3 regions of the Halobacillus amylolyticus genome follow, and region 1 is predicted to be linked to each of the others. Evidence: riboswitches for the same ligand, from Rfam matches in the RefSeq annotation. Region 1 holds a riboswitch; each other region holds the start of a gene.

Region 1 (6,729 bases):
CTTCCAGTGACTCAAATACATTGCCGTCTATAGGTTATACGTGGTTTATGAATGACAATGATCTTTCCTCAGTTATAGAAAATGGCGAGGATGTTATGAAAGTTGCAGGATTTGAACAGTCAGAACTTGAGATTATGGTAGTCGGTACACCACTTACCAATGATCAAGGAGCTGTATTTGTATATCAATCCTTAGATACTATTCAAAAAACCTCGAATCAAACTACGAAAATAGTTTTTTTAGGGGCAGGAATCGCTATTATACTAACGACAATCTTTGCCTTCTTCCTATCGACTCGAATAACCGCGCCCTTGATAAAAATGCGGGAAGGGGCATTAGAACTTGCTAAGGGAGAATTCAATACGAAAATCCCGATTTTAACTCATGATGAGATTGGTGAATTAGCAATGGCTTTTAATCGTATGGGACGAGAGCTTAAGTTTCACATTAATGCCGTAAATCAAGAAAAAGAACAACTTTCTGGTATTTTAAGATCTATGGCAGATGGAGTCCTGACGATTAATCGCAAAGGAGAAATCTTAGTATCAAATCCGCCAGCCGATCAGTTTTATCAATCATGGAGTTATGAAAATTATTCTGTTCAGGCATCAGAGGAAAAACGGCAAGTTCCACAGCCCATGCGAAAATTGTTTGATGAGGTGATTGAAAGCGAACAGGAAGTCATAACCGAAATCACAGTTCAAGGTCGTACATGGGTGATGCTTATGACCCCCCTTTATGATCGAACATATATTAGAGGTGCGGTCGCCGTGCTTCGTGACATGACGGAAGAACGGAGATTAGATAAGTTAAGGAAAGATTTTATCGCTAACGTTTCACACGAACTTCGAACACCGATCTCCATGCTGCAAGGATATAGTGAAGCCATTGTAGATGATATCGCAGAATCAAAAGAAGATAAAAATGAACTGGCGAAAATTATACACGATGAATCATTGCGTATTGGCAGGCTAGTGAATGAACTACTTGATCTGGCACGAATGGAAGCAGGTCACATTACTCTTTATATTGATTCGGTAGAGGTGAAGCCGCTTCTAGAAAAGATCATTCGCAAATTTCAAGGGTTGGCAAATGAGCGAGGGATTGAATTACAACTTCACTTTAGCGATAACTCCAGCATGATGAATGTAGATGCTGACCGTATTGAACAAGTCTTAACTAACTTAATTGATAATGCGATCCGCCATTCTGATGACCAAGGGTCAGTTGATGTAAAGATCGAACGAACTTCTACTGAATGGGTGTTTGAAGTCATTGATTCTGGTCCGGGAATTCCAGAAGAAGATCTTCCATTTGTTTTTGAGAGATTTTATAAAGCAGATAAATCAAGGAAAAGAGAGACAAGTAAAAAAGGAACAGGCCTAGGGCTCTCGATAGCCAAAAATATTGTAGAAGCACATAAAGGTTCCATACATGTCCATAGTAAACTGAATGAGGGAACCACCTTTACTTTTAGACTGCCGGTTGATCTCGAGATTAATAACAAATAGCTTGATAATTGGCTGCCCTTCATGTACGATAAACAGGAATAAAATAAATAGAGTTAGGTACCTTTTCGGGTGAAATAGGGAATCTGGTGAAAGGCTAGAACTGTCCTCGCAACTGTATGTGTAGACGAAAAAGGGAGACCACTGCGAGTAAGTCGCGGGAAGGCCCTTGACTAGAACGACACACAAGTCAGTAGACCTGCCTAATCTTACACTGTTTCAAAGCTTCGGGGATTGAGCGTTTGAGGCAACCGGTCTGATTCGTGTAATGTACTTACATAGCCTTACTGGTATGTCTTAAGCCTGTTCTTCTATTGAAGGACAGGCTTTTATAGTTGGTTAGATCTGTGTTGTCCAGTCATCTCCTTCCTTCGACTAGCTTTGAAAGTAAATTCAAATAGGGATAGGAGTTTTTTTATGGGAAAGATGTATACATTATTATCTGCACTTATGCTGACGATGGTCGTGCTGGCAGGTTGTCAAACGGAAAGTGGCAGCGAGGAAGAAACTGCTTCCAATCAAGAGGAGAAACAAGAGGTAACCCTCCAAATTGAGCTTTCTAAGAATAAAGGCGAGGAAGTCATTTCGACTAAAGAAGTGACCGTTGAAGAAGGAACCATGCTTATGGATGTGATGAAGAACAACTTTGAAGTGGAAGAAAGTGAAGGGTTTATCAATAGCATAGAAGGAATCTCTGCTACTGAACAAAAGGCATGGTTGTTTACAATTAATGGTGAATCTTCAATGGTTGGAGCTAATGAATATGAAGTGAAACAGGGAGACGAAATCGTTTTTGACTTTCACGCTTGGGAATGATGAGAAATGAACACCTATAAACTTACGTTGATTGCTATGCTCGCCTCTATAGCAATTGCAGGAAGGCTTGTCATGGCAAACATTCCTAATGTCCAGCCTGTAACAGCGATCATTATCATTACAGGGTTTTGGTTAGGGCCGTTTTCAGCAATAATTATGGCTTTTTTAACCACTTTTCTGTCGAATGTATTTTTAGGGATGGGGTACTGGACAATATGGCAAGTCGTTTCATGGTCTATAATTGGAATGGCTGCAGGACTGATCGGAAAGTATTGGTCCGCGATACCAGTGTGGCTTCTCTCGATATATGGGTTTATAAGTGGAATCTTATATGGTTTTATCATTTCATTAACGATGAGGGCAGCCGGTCAGCCATTTTGGGCTTATTATTTAGCTGGACTGCCACTAGATTTAAACCATGCCGCTAGTAACGTTATCTTTATACTTGTGCTTTCGCCTGTGCTAGGTACATTATTTTCCAGGTATCAAAAAAGGCATGCGATTTCAAATGTATAGTAAGTGGCTATTTCGATGGAAAAACCACTTAGAAAGGAAGCTGCTAAACTGGGCAGTTTCCTTTTTTTATTGTTTGAAAAGTTATAAATTTTTGCGCTCTTCTTAATGCCCTGTTATTGTTTTTCATTTTTAATTATCCGTATTATGATAAGGAAGTGTAACTTTTTTATCTACATAACCGACAATATGAATGAACGGGGAGGTTCAAAGTGTGAAACCGTTCTTTGATGAATTTTATGATAAGTATCATCGAGATCTATTTCAATTTATTTATTATATGGTTAAAAACCGTCAAGCAGCTGAAGATTTAACACAGGAGGTTTATATAAAAGTGCTTCAATCGTACCAATCTTTTGATGGCAGAAGCAGTGAAAAAACGTGGTTGTTCTCCATTGCACGTCATGTGGCAATTGACTATTTTCGCAAGCAAGGAAGAAAACGTAAGAAAATCATGGACTTTTTTAACTGGCAAGAAAAAGGAGAATCATTGAAGGATGACGAGGCTTTACCTGAGGAAATCGTTGAGTTGAATGATCAAATGAGGGAAGTTTATGAAGCACTTGATCAATGTACGTTAGATCAAAAAAGTGTCATCATATTGAGGTATATTCAAGGAATGTCTATACAGGAAACCGCTGCTATCCTCCAGTTCAGTGAAAGTAAGGTGAAGACTACACAACATAGAGGGATGCAGGCTTTGAAAAAACGATTACAGGCAAGGGAGGAGGGCGACGACCATGAAGCATAATGATGAACAGAATGAACGTTTAGAAAAGATGCTGCATGAGTTCCCGGACATTAAAGATAAAAAAAAGAAGGCAGAGTATTACCGTCAGCTTCCTGAGGAGAGTCCTCAACAGAGGAACTCGCGCCCGAGATGGCTTGTGCCTGGTCTCGCCTCTATCATGGTCTTGCTAATTTTAGCGATTGTTGTACCTTTTTCACTTTATTCCATGCAAGATGGAGCTTTGAATACACCTGAGTCTTTTACTGAAAATCAGACTTTGACTCAAGACAATCATGAAAGTTCAAGTAGTCCAGAAAATTTTCCTGCTGATATCAGGCAAGGGGATGTGGGTCAAACGAGTGAACAATTGACTAGCATGCTTGTAGAAGAAATTACAAATGAGATGAAGCCTTTAGCTGTAGCTGATAAAAATGCTCAACATATCGTCCCTCTGACGATGATAGCAACTGAAGAAGGTGAAGAAAATCAAACAATAAATGCGGAACAGCTTGGATTATCGAAAAGCTTTCTAGAAAATATTGATATTTCGATTAACAAAGAAGCGAGGGAAGCAAGAGTCACATTTCCGAATGACTTTACAGTAAGCGGCGGGAATGCGATGACTACAACAATTGTAAATAGCATTAAGTGGGCTGTTGAACCTTACGATATTGATAACATTTTACTACAGACGGAAGAGGGAGCACCAGTTTCGTTAGGCAGTTATGGAAACGTCACGTCATTGTCAACGATAAAAGAAGAAAGCTTTATTTTTAAAGTGCTCGAATCAGCCTCTAAAGATACCTTCTTTTTCGTACCTATCTCTATAACCCAAGGTCTTTCAATAAGCGATGCTTTAGAAGAATTAAAAAAGGACGAGGAAAATCCGCAGGTGAAATCACCTATTCCATCTGAAGTCAAGATTCAGTCCTCACATGAAGAAGGAAGAAGGCTCGTAATTGAACTTAATAATCCTAAGCATTTTGACAAACAAGAGATGCTGACAGGTATAGAATCGATTCTGATTACCGCTCGTCATTTTGGTTATGATCAAGTCGTATTTGAAAATACATCGATCGGAAAGCTTGGTCCTTACCAGCTGAATGAATCCATTGAAACACCTAAAGGACTAAACCCTATACCAGCTGACCAATAATAGGAACCCTTGCCATAAGCAGGGGTTCTTTCGCGTTTTTAAGATGGATACGTTTATTAACCCAGTCCTTCCTCGTTTCTAACGTAGTGCCCCCACGCTTTTGTGCTGTTCTCAAGGTATTTTCGATAGAATAATGGAGGCGCCCATGATAAAATAAGGACATGCTAATGAGGAGACGATGGTATGGACAGAGAGGTTTTGATGGAACAAGTGTCAAAAAAAATCAAATTAATCCGCGTCGAGTATGGATATACCCAGAATCGTATGGCTACTATCCTCGGGGTGTCGAAGAAGACACTTGTTCAAATAGAGAAAGAGAGAACACATGCAAACTGGACAACCATAGTAGCGGCGGTTTGTGCTCTATTTCAAGAAAGTGAAGTTATAGGAAGTATGTTAGGAGACTCCCCTCTTGAAATTATAGAAACAATTGCTCACGAACAAATTGACCTGCCAAAAGGAAAGACAATAGGCGGGAAAATGTGGTGGACAACTGCAGAAGAAATAGGTCAGTATAAATTGCAACAGAATGCATTTTCGAATTATTGATGAGCATGGTTACCGCTGGTACTCAAGTTTTAATAAGGAAGAGGCACTGTTTCGGTATCGTCAGCTTACAACGAATGATTAAAAAATTCCCTTCTGCTCGGGAGAAGGGAATGATTTTATTCATATTTAAGGGGGTCTCCCTCAAAAGATTGCTCAGCTATCTTAATAGAATCTGTTGGGCAGCCATCATATGCATCTTCCATATCCTCTTCATAAATTTCAGGAACTTCTTTAATCCCCTCATTATCATCAAGTAGCGCGTAGGCGAGCCCTTCATCATCATAATCAAATATATCTGGAGCGGCAGCACCGCATGCCCCGCAAGCAATGCATGTATCTTGATCAACAATTGTAAACTTTGCCAAGAAATGAACCTCCTTCGAATGTCACCTCATGAAGAATTTTCGTAGAGGGTCAAATGGTTAAGAGAAAAACTCGTACATAGTTATTGTAAGATGTGTGTGTTAACTTTTCAATAGATAAGAAGGGGAGTGAGAGTCTCACTTGTTTTTATATATTATTTTAGAGTGTGTGCTGCAAATGAATGGGGAGCGGACGATATCAGGGATCTTTCATTTGCTAAAGGGGAAACGATCTTCCCAAACATTGCAGGATGCACGTTCCTATAAATTAGATCAGTACTTTGGCATTTATCCTAGTCTTTCAAGGCAAGTCTTAGAGGCATCTACTAAACGTGCAGCTAATGAGCAACTTATTAGTATAGAAAATAAACAGTTTGCTGTCCTTATAAAGAAAGGCCGCGATTATATGGCCAACTACGAGGGACCACCCCCAAAGTATTTTTCAGGTATGGCCGAACAGGGGAATGTAAGAGAATTTCAAGATCGTTTGCAATTGTTTGTTCAAACGGTTACTCATATGTCCATGGAGAACCCATCGTTTTTACCCATTGTGGAGCAGCTTAAGGTTCAGCAATGGGTAAAAAAACAATATGTGGTGAATAAAGGAAGAATAAAAGACGTTGAGGCACAGTTATATCTGGAGTTGGCCACATTACTTAACCAGTTGACACGTTTAGAGGCAGAATTATTTACAAGTCGATTAACTGGGGAAAGCATTGTTGGGGAGACAAGGGGTCAATTGGCACTCGATCACAATATTAGTGTAGAGGACGTCGACATTCTATTGTCACATGTCTCCTACTTCTTATACCATCAAACCAAGGATAGTCCCTCCTGCTATCCAGAGTTAGCCCGTTGTCTTGAGGGCTTGTCATCTTCAAATCTTATCACGCAATCAGCGAAAAGAACCTATCAATATTTGGAGCGTGGATTTTGCGTAGAAGACATTGCAGCGAAAAGGCAATTAAAAATGAGTACGATTCAGGATCACGTCGTCGAAGCAGCATTAGTTGTACCCAACTTCTCAATTCGTCCTTTTATTAGCGAAGGGGACGAAAAGAGAATTATCGATTCAGCTGAAACCCTTCAGACGAA
Region 2 (6,729 bases), 1.8 Mb from region 1:
CCTGAAAAGCCAGCACCTGCATTAGTGCCGACAAGCTCGAATCAGTCAGATAGTCCGTAACCTTTCCAGCATAATCGGTTTGAATCGAATCAAGAAACGCAAGCAAACCGATAATTTTTTTAAAAGAAGCCTGTTCTTGGTCCGTTAACTGAGGCCACTGTTTTAAATCATTGCTCATATTAATTTCGTTTGGAATCCAAAAGTTCGCGAGCATTCGCTTGTACATGGGATAAGCCCAAGAGTAACGGGTATCATCCCAATTGAGTACGTTTGAGCTTCGGCCGTTAACAATGCCTGTCGAAGCATTCGGCGCTTCAAGATCGACAAGTTTTCGCTTATGAATGGCAGTATCCAATTCCATCAACCTCCTTTAGGATGAGCAGCTCTCACAATCGTCATATTCCCCTTGACTAGAGGTAGAGCGCGTATAATAAGTCGTCTTCAATCCCTGTTTCCAAGCATCCAAATGCAGGGCAAGCAGTTCCTTAGCTTTAATTGAGTTACGAACATAGATATTGAAGGATATCGACTGATCGACATATCTCTGGCGCGCCGCATTCTGCCTTATGCTTGTATGCTGATCAATATCGTACGCTGACTTATAATACCAATACGTTTCTGCGCTTAAATCTGGGGCCGTCACAGGAATTTTGTAATCCTTTTTCTCCTCGGAATAAAACTTTTTGAAAATCGGATCAATGCTCGCTGTGCTTCCGGCAATAATTGAGGTGCTGGAGTTCGGGGCCACAGCCATTAAATATCCATTACGCATTCCCCTCTCGGCCACGTCACGTTGCAACTGTTCCCAGTTCCAAGTACTATCTTGATCAAACGACCGTTTAACAAAAAATGCTCCTGTATCCCAATCCGACCCTTCAAATAACGGATAACTTCCTTTTTCGCGGGCAAGCTGGTTGCTGGCAAGGATGGAGTAGTAAGCAATTCCCTCATACACTTCCTTCGTATAGTCAACTGCTTCATCTGATTCCCAGGCGATTTTTTCCTGAGCGAGCAAGTGGGCCCAGCCAAACGTACCGAGGCCAATGCCGCGATAGGATTGATTCGTTAACTGTGCTTGTTTTACAGGAATCGAATTTTGATCAATGACATTATCAAGCATCCGGACTTGGATCGGAATCAGCCTTGCAAGAACACCAGCTGGAACCGCGCGACCTAGGTTCACACTTGATAAGTTACAAACAACGAACTCACCTGGTTCTTGAACAGTAATGATTTTGCCATCCTTAATGTATTGCTCCTCCTGTACGGTAGGGCTCTGATTTTGAGTGATTTCCGTACACAAATTACTGCAGTATACCATCCCTTTATGGCTGTTTGGGTTCATGCGATTGACTTCATCACGGTAAAACATGTATGGTGTTCCCGTTTCAAGCTGGCCAACCATGATTCGCTTCATCACTTCAATCGCGGGTACGATTTCTTTTGACAAATCAGGGTTCTCAACACAAGCGTAATAACGCTGACGAAACGAACCATTCCCGCGTGCTTCATCAAAATGATCTTCGAGTGAAAAGCCCATTACGGAGCGAACTTCGTGTGGGTCAAACAAGTACCAATCCTCACGCTTCTCAACGGCTTCCATAAACACATCCGGAATCGATACGCCTGTAAACAAATCGTGTGTCCGCTGTCGTTCGTCACCATTATTCAATCGACTGTCGAGGAAAGGGAAAATATCCTTATGCCACACATCAAGGTATACAGCCACCGCCCCTTGCCGTTGACCGAGCTGATCCACACTGACGGCCGTATTATTAAGCTGCTTCATCCATGGTAGCACCCCGGAGGAAACGCCTTTAAAGCCACGAATATCACTGCCGCGGCTGCGGATTTTTCCTAAATAAACACCGATTCCGCCACCGTGTTTGCTCAAATTTGCCACATCCGTGTTCGTATCATAAATTGACTGCAAGCTGTCATCGACGGTATCAATAAAGCATGAGCTCAGCTGACCATAACGTTTGCCTGCATTTGCCAAAGTCGGTGTCGCCACCGTCATATAGAGATGACTCAAGGCCCAATACGATTCTTTTACCAAATCTAAACGTTTCGAATGATCTTCTTGTGCCATTAACGTCATCGCAATGATCATAAACCGCTCCTGAGGAAGTTCAAATACAAGCCCTGATTTCGATCGCGCTAAATATCGATCCCCGAGCGTTTTTAAACCAATGTAAGTAAACAAATGATCACGATCAGGCGCAATCGCTGCTTCAAGCTCATCGATTTCCTGTTTCGAATAAGAAGTAAGTAGATTCGAACTATAAATTTCCTCGTCCATTAACAACTCAATCAAATGATGCAGTCCCGCATAGGGCTCATTTATCCCGCGATTACGGACCGACTCCTCATACATCAGCTCAAGCTGTATCCGCGCTGCGAGATATGTCCAGTCCGGTTCCGTCTCACTAATCTCCGCCAAACACTCCAAGATCAGCGCCTTCGCCTGCTCATCGTGCCCCATCTGACCCAGATTCATTGAAGGCAGCTTGTCCAACAATCGCTGGATATCAAGCGACAGGAAATTTCCCCTCTGACGTTCCAACCAATCATGCCAATCTAATGTATGTACCATCTCCATCAAAATCACTCCTTTACAACAGCTTTTGGAAAAGGTCATGTGGGAATCCCTGATGAGAAAGGGTCCGCCACATCGCATTCACGCTGTCTGAATAATTAGCCATAAAAAAATCCGCTCATTAAATTGAGCGGATGAAACCATGAAACGAAAGTGTACACGTCCCCAAATAGCAAATGAAGACGCCTGTTCATTCCATCGCCTCATCTTCTCAATCCCCGAAGAAGTAGAAACTTTCTAGCGTAGAAAGACAGGTCTCCTGACTTAACGCTCATTTCGACTCCGGCCCTTCCCATGCATTTGTGCACAGTGGATTCTCCGTTTCGAGAGCGATAACAGTTGCGGGGGCAGTTCCGGACTTACACCGGATTCCCTATTAAGCCTAGTGGCATCTTCTCTTCGCTAATACAATATATAGTGTTATTTTAATGTTTTGTTAGCTTATCTTGTGTTTTTATCATAACGAAGATTGTAGAACCGTGCAACAGTTTTTTACTGAATGGGAATAAAGAAGTGTTAAATGTAACGGATCACAGAGGAATAGAATGGCAGATGTAGAATTACTACTAAGAGGGAGTGAGAAAGGGGAGAACCGTGTGCCCATCGATAATTCATCTATTTCATTATTCCTCTGATTTTATCGATTATGGCTGTATCGGATTACTATGGGCCATGAAGTCTAAGCGAAGATACTTGATCCTATTCTCCTTGTTATAGTCGGTGGTATCATTTACTTTTATGGGGCGTTTGGCGTTCTTGAAGGAATTGCTGTATCCACGGTGATTGGAATTCCCCTGATTTCGCCGGATATATAGTTTGCTGATTCCTTTAATCATAAGTTTTTGTTAAGTATTGAGAAAGCAGCGTACTCTTAGTAATACTACTTACCCTATAAAGCGTTCCAGCAAATTATAAACACGAAAACCATAAGGAGGCAACATTAATGAATTCATTCAATTGGCATCAGGAGGCAGAAAAACAATGGGACGGACGAGCAGAATTCTGGAATGCCAACAGCAAGAATATGTGGGATGAGGGCAGTCGAAAAACGATCATTCCTTTTTTGCAGAAACATGTACAAATTGGGAGTAAAGTAGCTGACCTCGGATGTGGCGACGGATACGGGTCTTACAAGCTTGGAAAGGCAGGATATACCGTGACAGGGCTCGACCTTTCTGAGGATATGATAAAACGGGCTAATTCCCGGCTTGAGCAAGATAACTTGCAGTTCGTTCAAGGGGATCTCGTTAATCTCCCTTTTGAAAAAGAGAGCTTTGATGGAATTATGGCCGTGAATAGTCTGGAATGGACAGAAGTACCTTACAAGGGACTTGAGGAAATGAAACGCGTACTTAAACCAGGTGGGAAGCTATGCATCGGGGTGTTAGGTCCAACTGCGAAGCCTAGAATGAACAGTTATCGTCGCGTTTATGGAGAAAAAGTAATCTGCAACACAATGATGCCGTGGGAGCTTGAGCAAATGGCTGGGGAAACAGGCTGGAAACTTACAGACGGACATGGCGTTTATAAACGTGAGGTGGAGAAGAAGGACTTGTCTGGTTTACCCGTTGAACTTCGACAAGCGTTAACGTTTATGTGGGTCTTTATTTTTGAAAAGGAGTAAAAGGCCGTTCTATTTCACTACTATTGGTTGTTTACGGAAGTTAAGAAATTACACCCGGGTAAATCCTGCTGTAAAAAAGAGGTGGAGTTTAGAATGTTCATGGTGTTTATGCTGTTTCTTTTAGCCGGACTCGCTGAAATTGGCGGTGGCTATCTCATTTGGCTTTGGCTTAGGGATGGTAAACCTTTTTATTGGGGGATAGTTGGCGGATTTTCTCTAGTTATGTATGGGGTGATCGCAACGTTTCAAACCTTTCCTTCGTTTGGAAGGGTGTACGCAGCCTATGGAGGAGTTTTTATTATATTATCCGTCCTTTGGGGATGGCTAATTGATAAGAAAACCCCAGATACATATGATTGGGTTGGCGCGGTAATATGTTTAATAGGAGTGTCTGTGATGTTATGGGCACCCCGTAACTAGTTGTTAACTTAAATATCTCAAAGCTTTTAAAGAAAATTGCAGTGCCAACTTATCTGGCCTATGGTTCTTTTGAGAATATAAATGAAAGAGAACGTAAAATTACATACAAAAATATCCGTAAGCTGAAGCAGAAAGCACTCCCTGTTGAATACAGAAAGTCGTGGAGGACATTATGTGCATTGGAGTGACCCAACACTGCTGCCCGATATGAAAACTTTTTTAGAAAAGGGGGTGGAGGAAGATGAACCAACGACCACATCCGATAGAATCGGCGAAACAGTTTATTAAGAAACAATTCCCTAACTGCACAGGAGCATTACTTTCCGGGAGTGTTGTGCGCGGAGAAGAAACGGCAACATCGGATTTAGACATCGTTATTTTTGACGAAGGATACAAGAGTTCATATCGAGAATCACTTGTCGACCAAGGATGGCCGATCGAAGTGTTTGTTCATAATCTGAGTTCCTATAAGGAATTTTTTAAGAGTGATGTAGATCGTGGCAGACCATCTTTGCCCAGGATGGTGGCAGAAGGGATCATAGTAAAAGAGCATCCCTTTATTTTTGCTGTTAAAAAAGAAGCGGAGCAGCTTTTGGCGAAAGGCCCTGAAGAATGGTCTAAGAAAACAATTGAGGTAAAGCGTTACTTCTTAACAGATACCTTAGACGACTTCTTAGGAAGCTCTAAACGAGAAGAGGATCTATTTGTTGCCTCAGTGCTAGCAGAATTACTTATTGAATTCTACTTAAGAACAAATCAACAATGGACTGGGCAGTCAAAATGGACGATACGCGCGTTGAGGCAATACGATGAAAAGTTCGCTGACCGAATAGTAGAAGCCTTCGACACTTTTTATAAAGTGGGCGATAAAAAGCAAGTGATAGCTATTGCAGACAGCGTGCTAGAAAAATATGGGGGGCGTTTGTTTGCAGGATTTTCCGTGGGAAAAGCTAAGGCTCTCTGAAGATGTGAGATTTTATTAAAAAACTCAAGATTCCTATAACGATGTACTGGTCCATTCTTTGAGAGTAGTAAACAAATGTTGCTGGCTTCATCGTGTTGTTGTAATTATCTGATTATTTAGTATAATTGTAGTTGCTAGATTTAGCTCACCTTATAGAAGGAGACTTACATATGAACCTAACAGAGAGCAACTTATACGAAGAATTAAGAGGATTTTTGCAAGACCATCAGGTAACGAAAAATGAAACTCAAATTGAACAACACAGTCATGATGAATCCTATCATAAAGCTAGTTCACCTAACTTGGTCGTTTTTCCAGAGAGTGCAGACGAGGTGAGCGCTGTTGTTAAAGTTGCAAACGCGTATAATACACCAATCGTTCCTTATGGACTTGGAACCAGTTTAGAGGGGCATGTGATTCCATATCAACATGGGATTACGATAGATTTTTCACAGATGAGTAAGGTGTTAGAGATCAAGGAAAAGGATTTTCTAGTCAAAGTTCAGCCAGGTGTCACGCGATCACAGTTGAACAAGGAACTCAAAAAATATGGACTTTTCTTCTCGGTTGATCCAGGTGCAGATGCTACGCTCGGCGGTATGGCTGCTACCAACGCTAGTGGTACGACGTCCGTAAGATACGGTGTCATGCGTGATCAAGTACGTGATTTGGAGGTCGTTCTTGCGGATGGGGAAGTGATCCATACAGGTAACATGGCACAAAAATCGTCATCAGGCTACAACTTAAATAGTCTCTTTGTGGGGTCAGAGGGGACGTTAGGCTGTATTACAGAATTAACGTTAAGGGTTTATGGTAATCCTGAGCATGTTGTTGCTGCTAGAGCATCATTTCGAAGCGTGGATGATGCAGTTGAAGCGGTTGTATCGATTTTGCAGGCAGGTGTTCCGATTGCCCGGGTGGAGCTTGTCGATGAGCCTTCAATGAAGCAAGCTAATCTGTTTAGTGAAACAAATTACAAAGAACAACCTACTTTATTTTTAGAATTCCACGGTAATGAAGCAGGACTGAACCATGACGTAGAATTCACAAAAGAAATTGTAAAAGATCACCACTGTGAGGGCATTGATTTCGAGGATGATAATGCAGCGAGAAACCGCTTAT
Region 3 (6,729 bases), 1.8 Mb from region 1:
ATCTATCATTGGTATCATTTTTGTTGCCTTTAACTTGCGTCCAGCCATAACATCTGTTGGCCCGCTAATTAGCTCGATTATGAAGGATATCGGGATTTCCAACGCTGCTGCGGGGTTCATTACAACCCTGCCACTCCTGTCGTTTGCCGTTTTCTCCTTGCTTGCCCCTAAGCTGGGTTACCGATTCGGATATGAACGAATGGTTTTTATTGGCTTATTGACATTAATAACGGGAATCGTTATCAGGTTTATCTCACTGACATTCACATTGTTTGCAGGAACTGCTTTAATTGGGATCGGGATTGCTATCTCAAATGTGTTGCTGCCTGGTATTGTGAAAGGGAAATATCCTCAAAAGGTTGGGTTGATGACAGCTGTTTATACAACATGTATGTCCGTGTTTTCAGCAATAGGAACTGGACTAAGTATTCCCTTAGCCAAAAATTTAGGTCTAGGCTGGGAAAAAACATTATTATGTTGGGCTTCGTTAGCCTTGTTAGCAGCAGTTGCATGGCTGCCCCAACTACGCAAACCATCGAAATTTAATGACGTGAAAACATCTACATTACAAGGAAATTCAATATGGCGTTCCAAAATCGCCTGGCAGGTGACCATTTTTATGGGGTTACAATCTTTTTTATTTTATTCCATGATTGCGTGGTTGCCTGAAATTCTTAATGGGCGGGGTCTAAGCATCTCAACAGCAGGTTGGATGGTATCAATCATGCAGCTAACAGGTCTTCCAATAACCTTTCTTACTCCTGTCCTTGCTGCTCGCTTCCACAGTCAAAGAGGGATTGTAGGTTTGATTGGTTTTCTTTATACTGCAGGGCTATTGGGAGTTCTGTCCGGTAGCAGCATTGGCGTGCTGACTGTCAGTGTCATGCTGATGGGAATTGGCCAGGCAGCTTCGATTAGTTTAGCCCTAACGTTACTTGGGCTTCGGACTGCCAATGCCCAGCAAAGTGCTGCATTGTCAGGAATGTCTCAATCAGTCGGGTATTCGCTTGCGGCGGTGGGCCCAGTATTGATCGGCATACTGCTGGATGTTACGGCATCCGTGACCGTACCGTTACTGTTGTTCATTGCCATTATTATTGTGATGGTGACAGCAGGTCTTGGAGCAGGGAGGAATCAGACGGTTTTTAACGAGAATAGGGCTTACGATTAGTCAAAGCTTCAACGTAGCACTCTTGTGATATGAAGCTTTCCTTCCTGGCTCAACTACTGAATAGTAATGTAGCTAAAGGTACATAGAGCTACAAAATGATTTCACTATAAGAAGGTCTTAAGCGAACACTTGGGGGCGCTGTAATAAGGTGGATCTTTGAAAGTTACCCAATAAAGCCGGCCAGTTCATGATTAAATTTTTCCATCTCACAATAGAATAATCCATGACCACTATACATAAAAGGAACGAGTTCTGACCCCTTGATCCCTGCTTGCAGCGCTTCGGCAAGTGTGAAGGGGCAAATCTCATCATGTACACCATGGAAAATGCCAGTAGGTACATGAATCTTGGACATATCTTGCCATAACTCTTCATCACGGAGGGAAACCGCAGTCTTCGCTGTTGCATTTCCAGATGCCGTGAGTCCTAATCCCTGAAACCATTCTTTGAAGCTTTCTGTTATATTTTGATAGAAAAACATTTTCCCAAAGTTATGCAGCATTTCGGGGCGATCAGTATAGGTAGCCTTAATTAATTCATTTACTCTTTCCTTTGTAATAGTGGTTAGTCCATAAGGGTAACCTTGACGTTGGGTAAAGATGGGTGCTGCTGCTGCGATAAGGGCAAGTTTAAAAATCTTATGCCCCGCATGACGAGCCATATATCGAATGGCAATAGCTCCGCCCATAGAGTGCCCGGTAAGGGTGACATGTTCAAGCTTTAATGTGTCAATAACCGAACGAATATCATCTGCTAGACGATCATAAGAATATCCAGTCCAAGGATTATCCGATTTGCCGAATCCGCGTAAATCAACACCTATGCAGCGATAACCTGCTTTTGGAAGTTGGTCGTACTGATACTCAAATACTCGATGGTTGAGGGGCCATCCGTGTATGAATAAGATTGGCTGGCCGTCTTCTGGGCCGTAGTCCTCTATATAAATATTCACATTATGTTCAACAGTAATGTAATATCCCATCTAAGCCCTCCCATATTATTATTCTTTCGGCACACTTTACACTTTATTAGCAGGTGTCGGATTTTATGAAAAAACCTCTAAATATAGCAATTGTCTATTGACCTTAGTGTGTAAAATATTAGTAGTGGTTATAAGGTATGTACCCATTTGAAAATGATTGTGACATGAATAAGACACCGTATCAAAAGTAATGAAGAAGGATGTTTTATTTCAGAAAATAAAATGGTGATGGAAGTCAGTAGGAAGATTTCCATCACCATTTTAATCAAGGCTTCTATGATAATCATATAGCAATCTGCTTAGATATTTTAGAGGGCCGGAAACAGCCATGCCCCTATATATCTTCAAAGACTAATACTCCTCTATGCCCTTGACAATGCCCTTCGCTATTTGCTCGCGATAATCTTCGCTTTTTAACAACTCGGCATCCTCTTTATTCGAGACAAACCCAGTTTCTGCAAGAATCGCTGGCATATTAGTATGACGCAAAACAAAGTAATCTGCTTTAAACACCCCGCGGCTCAGGTTGCTAGTTTTAGAGATAACGTGTTCCTGGACTAAGTCTGCAAGGTTTCTTGCTTTTGAACCCCCTGCACTATAAAAGGTTTCAATACCTTTAGCACTGGAGTCATGGTACCCGTTGGCATGAATACTAATAAAAAGATCAGCCCCCCAGGTATTGGCTTGTTTTGCACGATTTTCAAGGGTAACAAAGGTATCATCTGTCCGCGTCATTAAAATATCATAACCTTTTTCAAGTAGTTTAGACTCAACGCGCTTAGCAATGTTCAGAACGACGTCTTTTTCCTGAAGAGAGTTCCCGATGGCACCGGGATCTTTGCCTCCATGACCAGGGTCTAGAACAATGCGTTCGACGTCCTGAGTTTCGGTTTGATTAGGGTTTATCTCCCTGAATTCGTCTGTTTTTTTCACATCTTTCTCTTCTACTTGTTTTTCTTCCTCAATGCGATCCCAAGCAACTTCTGATAGAAAGGCTGTGCTCACAAACCCTAGTTCTCCTTGGTAAGTGATTTGCCCCCACCCATTTCCAAGTTCAATATATTCCACTCGTTGCCCCGGTAAGAGACTTCCGATGACCTTAGCATTCAAACTAGGCGCTTGCCGTACATTTAAGGATGACTGGGTGTCAACTTCGCCTGTTTGTGCGGCTTCAACTGGCTGGGCAATCGTCAGTGCAGATATAACGATTAGTACAAAAGAAAGAACCACCGTTATGAAACGCGTTCTCATGTTCATAGATAACTCCTCCCGACTATTAAAAGTGAAAACTTTTATTCTATGAAAAACTGAATCATACTATTAATCTTGGTCAAGTTTTCAATGATCTATTCATCATAAGGCTGTTAAATCTAATCTAGGATTATATATGGTTAGCATTATTCAAAAGTTATGCTTCATGAGCAGTTTATCTCTGACTCACTGGACAAATAAATATTATAGCTATTAATACTGAACAATGAATATTTATATAATGTAGTGAACCATGTTGTCACATGCCATAAGGAAAATATTTGACAAAAAAGTCTAAAAACCAAGCATTTTTTCATAATCTTTAGTAGAATAATAGATAGTTGAATAGGCGAAGAAACAGGCGTGATGTGATTCATCACTTAATAGGGAAGTTGGTTCAAATCCAACGCGGTCCCGCCACTGTATTTGAGAGCAACCTGCACGATTCCACTGTGTGATAAACATGGGAAGGAGCAGGAAGCCATGACCATAAGTCAGGAGACCTACCTGTTTTTCTCACCAATAACCTACGCGGATAGGAGGTGTATAGTAAAAAAGGAGGCTGCCTGCATGTACTTAAGCAGCATGCAAAATCCTTTGTGTACACATCTTCAATGCGAGATGTGTTTTTTTGTGCTCAAAAACTTTTTATTACAGGGGAGAGAGGAACTTGAAACGACTATCGAATTACATATTTATGCTTCTAATGACGATTGGATTGCTAGTAGGCTGTGCAAGCAATGAGGGATCGAGTCAACCAGAGGAAAACCAGAATGAGAAAGGTACTAATTCAGAAGAAGCGCAAGGACAGGCATCGACTTATCCTCTGACTGTGGAGGATTCTACAGGGAACGAGGTTGTCCTAGAGGAAGACCCTGAAAGAATTGTATCTCTTATTCCAAGTAATACAGAGATTGTGTTTGCCCTTGGTGCAGGGGAAGAGGTTGTAGGGGTCTCTGACAATGATAATTACCCTGAGCAGGTGAATGAGATTGATAAGGTTGGCGGGATGCAAATTAATACGGAGAAAGTTCTATCATTAAAGCCTGATCTCGTGCTTGCACACGGTTCAAGTGCTCATAATTTCCAGGCAGCGATTGATCAAATCAGAAATGCTGGGATTCCAGTTTATGTGGTTAAGAATGCTTCCGATTTTAAAGGCGTTTATGAAACGATTCAATCAGTTGGTAAATTGGTAGATGAGCAGGAAAAAGCCGAGAGCATCGTAACAGGGATGAAAGAGAAACTTAAAGGAATTAAAGAAAAAGCATCTGACATCAAAGATCCTAAAAGTGTATTTGTAGAAGTGTCTCCGGCTCCGGAAATTTATACAACTGGAACGGGTACATTCATGAATCAAATGCTCCAAGCGATCAACGCCGAGAATGCTGCTGCTGGCCAAGAAGGATGGGTGAAAATGAATGAAGAGGCTATTATTAACTTACAGCCAGATGTCATCATTACGACCTATGGCTATTACACAGAGAAACCTGTAGAAAAAGTGCTTTCTAGAGAAGGTTGGGAAGAAGTACCCGCAATCGAAAAGAAACAGGTCTATGATGTTCACTCTGATCTTGTTACACGTGCGGGTCCGCGCTTGATTGAAGGGGTAGAGCGGTTGGCTGAAGCTGTTTATCCGGAAACGTTCGGTGATGAATAAACCAGTAGCTTATATAGGGAGCTTAATGATTTTAGTGGGTGCATGGCTGGCAGGAGTAGCTGTTGGCAGTGTACCTATTCCGCTTCCTGTCATTATCGGAGCGATAGCAGAAACGATAAGTCCTTATCAGTCCAATGTTGATCCGATAAATATCAGTATTATTGTGGATGTCCGCTTGCCGCGCGTCGTATTAGCAGGGTTAGTGGGTGCGTCACTTGCAATAGCTGGAGCGTCTTTTCAGGGCTTGCTGCAAAATCCGTTAGCTGATCCTTATACATTAGGTGTGTCTTCAGGTGCGTCTGTCGGAGCAGTATTGGTTTTGTTTGTAGGATTTTCCCTCCCGGTTTTCTCTTCTTTCACACTTCCCATTGTCAGCATTTGTACTGCAGTTCTAACGCTGCTTTTCGTTATTGGGTTTGCACGTATGCTTGATCGTACACTTTCGATTGAAACTCTCATACTGACAGGGATCGTGATGGGGTCTTTTCTCGGATCGGTTATTTCTCTCATGATTGCGCTTACAGGAGAGGAGCTTCGCCAAATTGTCGGCTGGCTCCTTGGAAGTGTAGCGATGCGGGATGGAATCACGTGGGGCTGCTGCTCCCATTTTTTATTGTTGGTGTGCTGCTTCTTTTAACTCAAGGACAGGAATTAAATGCGATGTCGTTAGGCGAGGAACGGGCAAAGCAACTTGGTGTTCCTACCGAGAAAAGAAAAGCGCTGATCTTATTAGCTGCTTCGATCTTAACTGGGGCGGCAGTTGCTGTGTCAGGGACAATCGGCTTCGTCGGTCTAGTCGTTCCTCATATTTGCCGAAGGATTTTTGGTACAGACCACCGTCACCTTATTCCACTGTCTTTAATTAATGGAGCGACCTTCTTAATATTGGCGGACCTCGTATCACGAACGGTTATTGCCCCTGCTGAGTTACCTATTGGGGTGATCACATCGCTCATAGGAGCACCGATTTTTGCTTTTATTCTTTACCAGCAGAGGAAAAAAGGGGCGAGTGTATGATTGAAGTAACCAATATGACGGGTGGATATGAAACTAAGCCCATTGTTGATCATGTCGATTTTCAAGTCAATCGTGGTGAGTTCTTTGGTGTGGTTGGTCCTAACGGAAGTGGAAAAACAACCTTATTTAAGTTGATGAGTGGGATTCTTCCTCTATGGGAAGGGGAGGTGGTTATTGATCGGAAGCCCCTTGAACATTACCCTCGTAAACAACTTGCTCGCAAGGTTGCGACATTGCCCCAGGTTCAGCAGAGCTTTTTTTCCTACAATGTCTATGAAACCGTGATGATGGGACGTTATGCATACCAATCGGGCTTTTTTAAGCAGCCGACCGAGCGGGATAAAGAAGTGGCTGAACAGGTATTAGAGCAAACGGGGCTGACAGATATGTATTCTCTCCCTCTCGACCACTTGAGTGGAGGAGAAAGGCAGCGTGTATATCTGGCCCAAGCCCTTGTTCAGGAACCGGATATTTTGCTGCTTGATGAGCCAACGAATTACCTTGATTTTAGTTATCAAAAACAGCTCCTTGATGAACTGAAACAGTTATCGCTGACAAATCATTTAACGGTGGTGTCGATTTTTCACGACTTAAATATAGCTAGCCTGTATTGTGATCGACTGTTACTGATCGACCAAGGGCAGATCA

What was found. A riboswitch is a leader RNA that binds a small molecule or an ion and turns the genes downstream of it on or off. The one in region 1 is predicted to bind cobalamin.
Region 2: it holds a riboswitch for cobalamin, as region 1 does, so the genes downstream of both, MUO15_RS11960 (ribonucleoside-diphosphate reductase subunit alpha) here and MUO15_RS02590 (DUF4430 domain-containing protein) in region 1, are expected to answer to the same signal.
Region 3: it holds a riboswitch for cobalamin, as region 1 does, so the genes downstream of both, MUO15_RS14805 (ABC transporter substrate-binding protein) here and MUO15_RS02590 (DUF4430 domain-containing protein) in region 1, are expected to answer to the same signal.

What each region holds. Positions count from the first base shown of each region.
Region 1 is NZ_CP095075.1:484,831-491,559, forward strand. It holds gene MUO15_RS02585 (ATP-binding protein) at 1-1,511, shown strand, start outside; cobalamin riboswitch at 1,550-1,729, shown strand; gene MUO15_RS02590 (DUF4430 domain-containing protein) at 1,926-2,324, shown strand; gene MUO15_RS02595 (ECF transporter S component) at 2,331-2,840, shown strand; gene sigX (RNA polymerase sigma factor SigX) at 3,052-3,588, shown strand; gene MUO15_RS02605 (hypothetical protein) at 3,578-4,723, shown strand; partial or broken gene MUO15_RS02610 (helix-turn-helix transcriptional regulator) at 4,907-5,354, shown strand; gene MUO15_RS02615 (ferredoxin) at 5,389-5,637, opposite strand; gene MUO15_RS02620 (YpbB family protein) at 5,777-6,729, shown strand, end outside.
Region 2 is NZ_CP095075.1:2,314,851-2,321,579, reverse strand. It holds gene MUO15_RS11965 (ribonucleotide-diphosphate reductase subunit beta) at 1-355, opposite strand, end outside; gene MUO15_RS11960 (ribonucleoside-diphosphate reductase subunit alpha) at 371-2,602, opposite strand; cobalamin riboswitch at 2,832-3,011, opposite strand; gene MUO15_RS11955 (class I SAM-dependent methyltransferase) at 3,543-4,223, shown strand; gene MUO15_RS11950 (YnfA family protein) at 4,317-4,643, shown strand; gene MUO15_RS11945 (nucleotidyltransferase domain-containing protein) at 4,885-5,607, shown strand; gene MUO15_RS11940 (FAD-binding oxidoreductase) at 5,778-6,729, shown strand, end outside.
Region 3 is NZ_CP095075.1:2,863,908-2,870,636, forward strand. It holds gene MUO15_RS14790 (CynX/NimT family MFS transporter) at 1-1,171, shown strand, start outside; gene MUO15_RS14795 (alpha/beta fold hydrolase) at 1,335-2,153, opposite strand; gene MUO15_RS14800 (N-acetylmuramoyl-L-alanine amidase) at 2,505-3,410, opposite strand; cobalamin riboswitch at 3,747-3,929, shown strand; gene MUO15_RS14805 (ABC transporter substrate-binding protein) at 4,075-5,064, shown strand; partial or broken gene MUO15_RS14810 (FecCD family ABC transporter permease) at 5,057-6,081, shown strand; gene MUO15_RS14815 (ABC transporter ATP-binding protein) at 6,078-6,729, shown strand, end outside.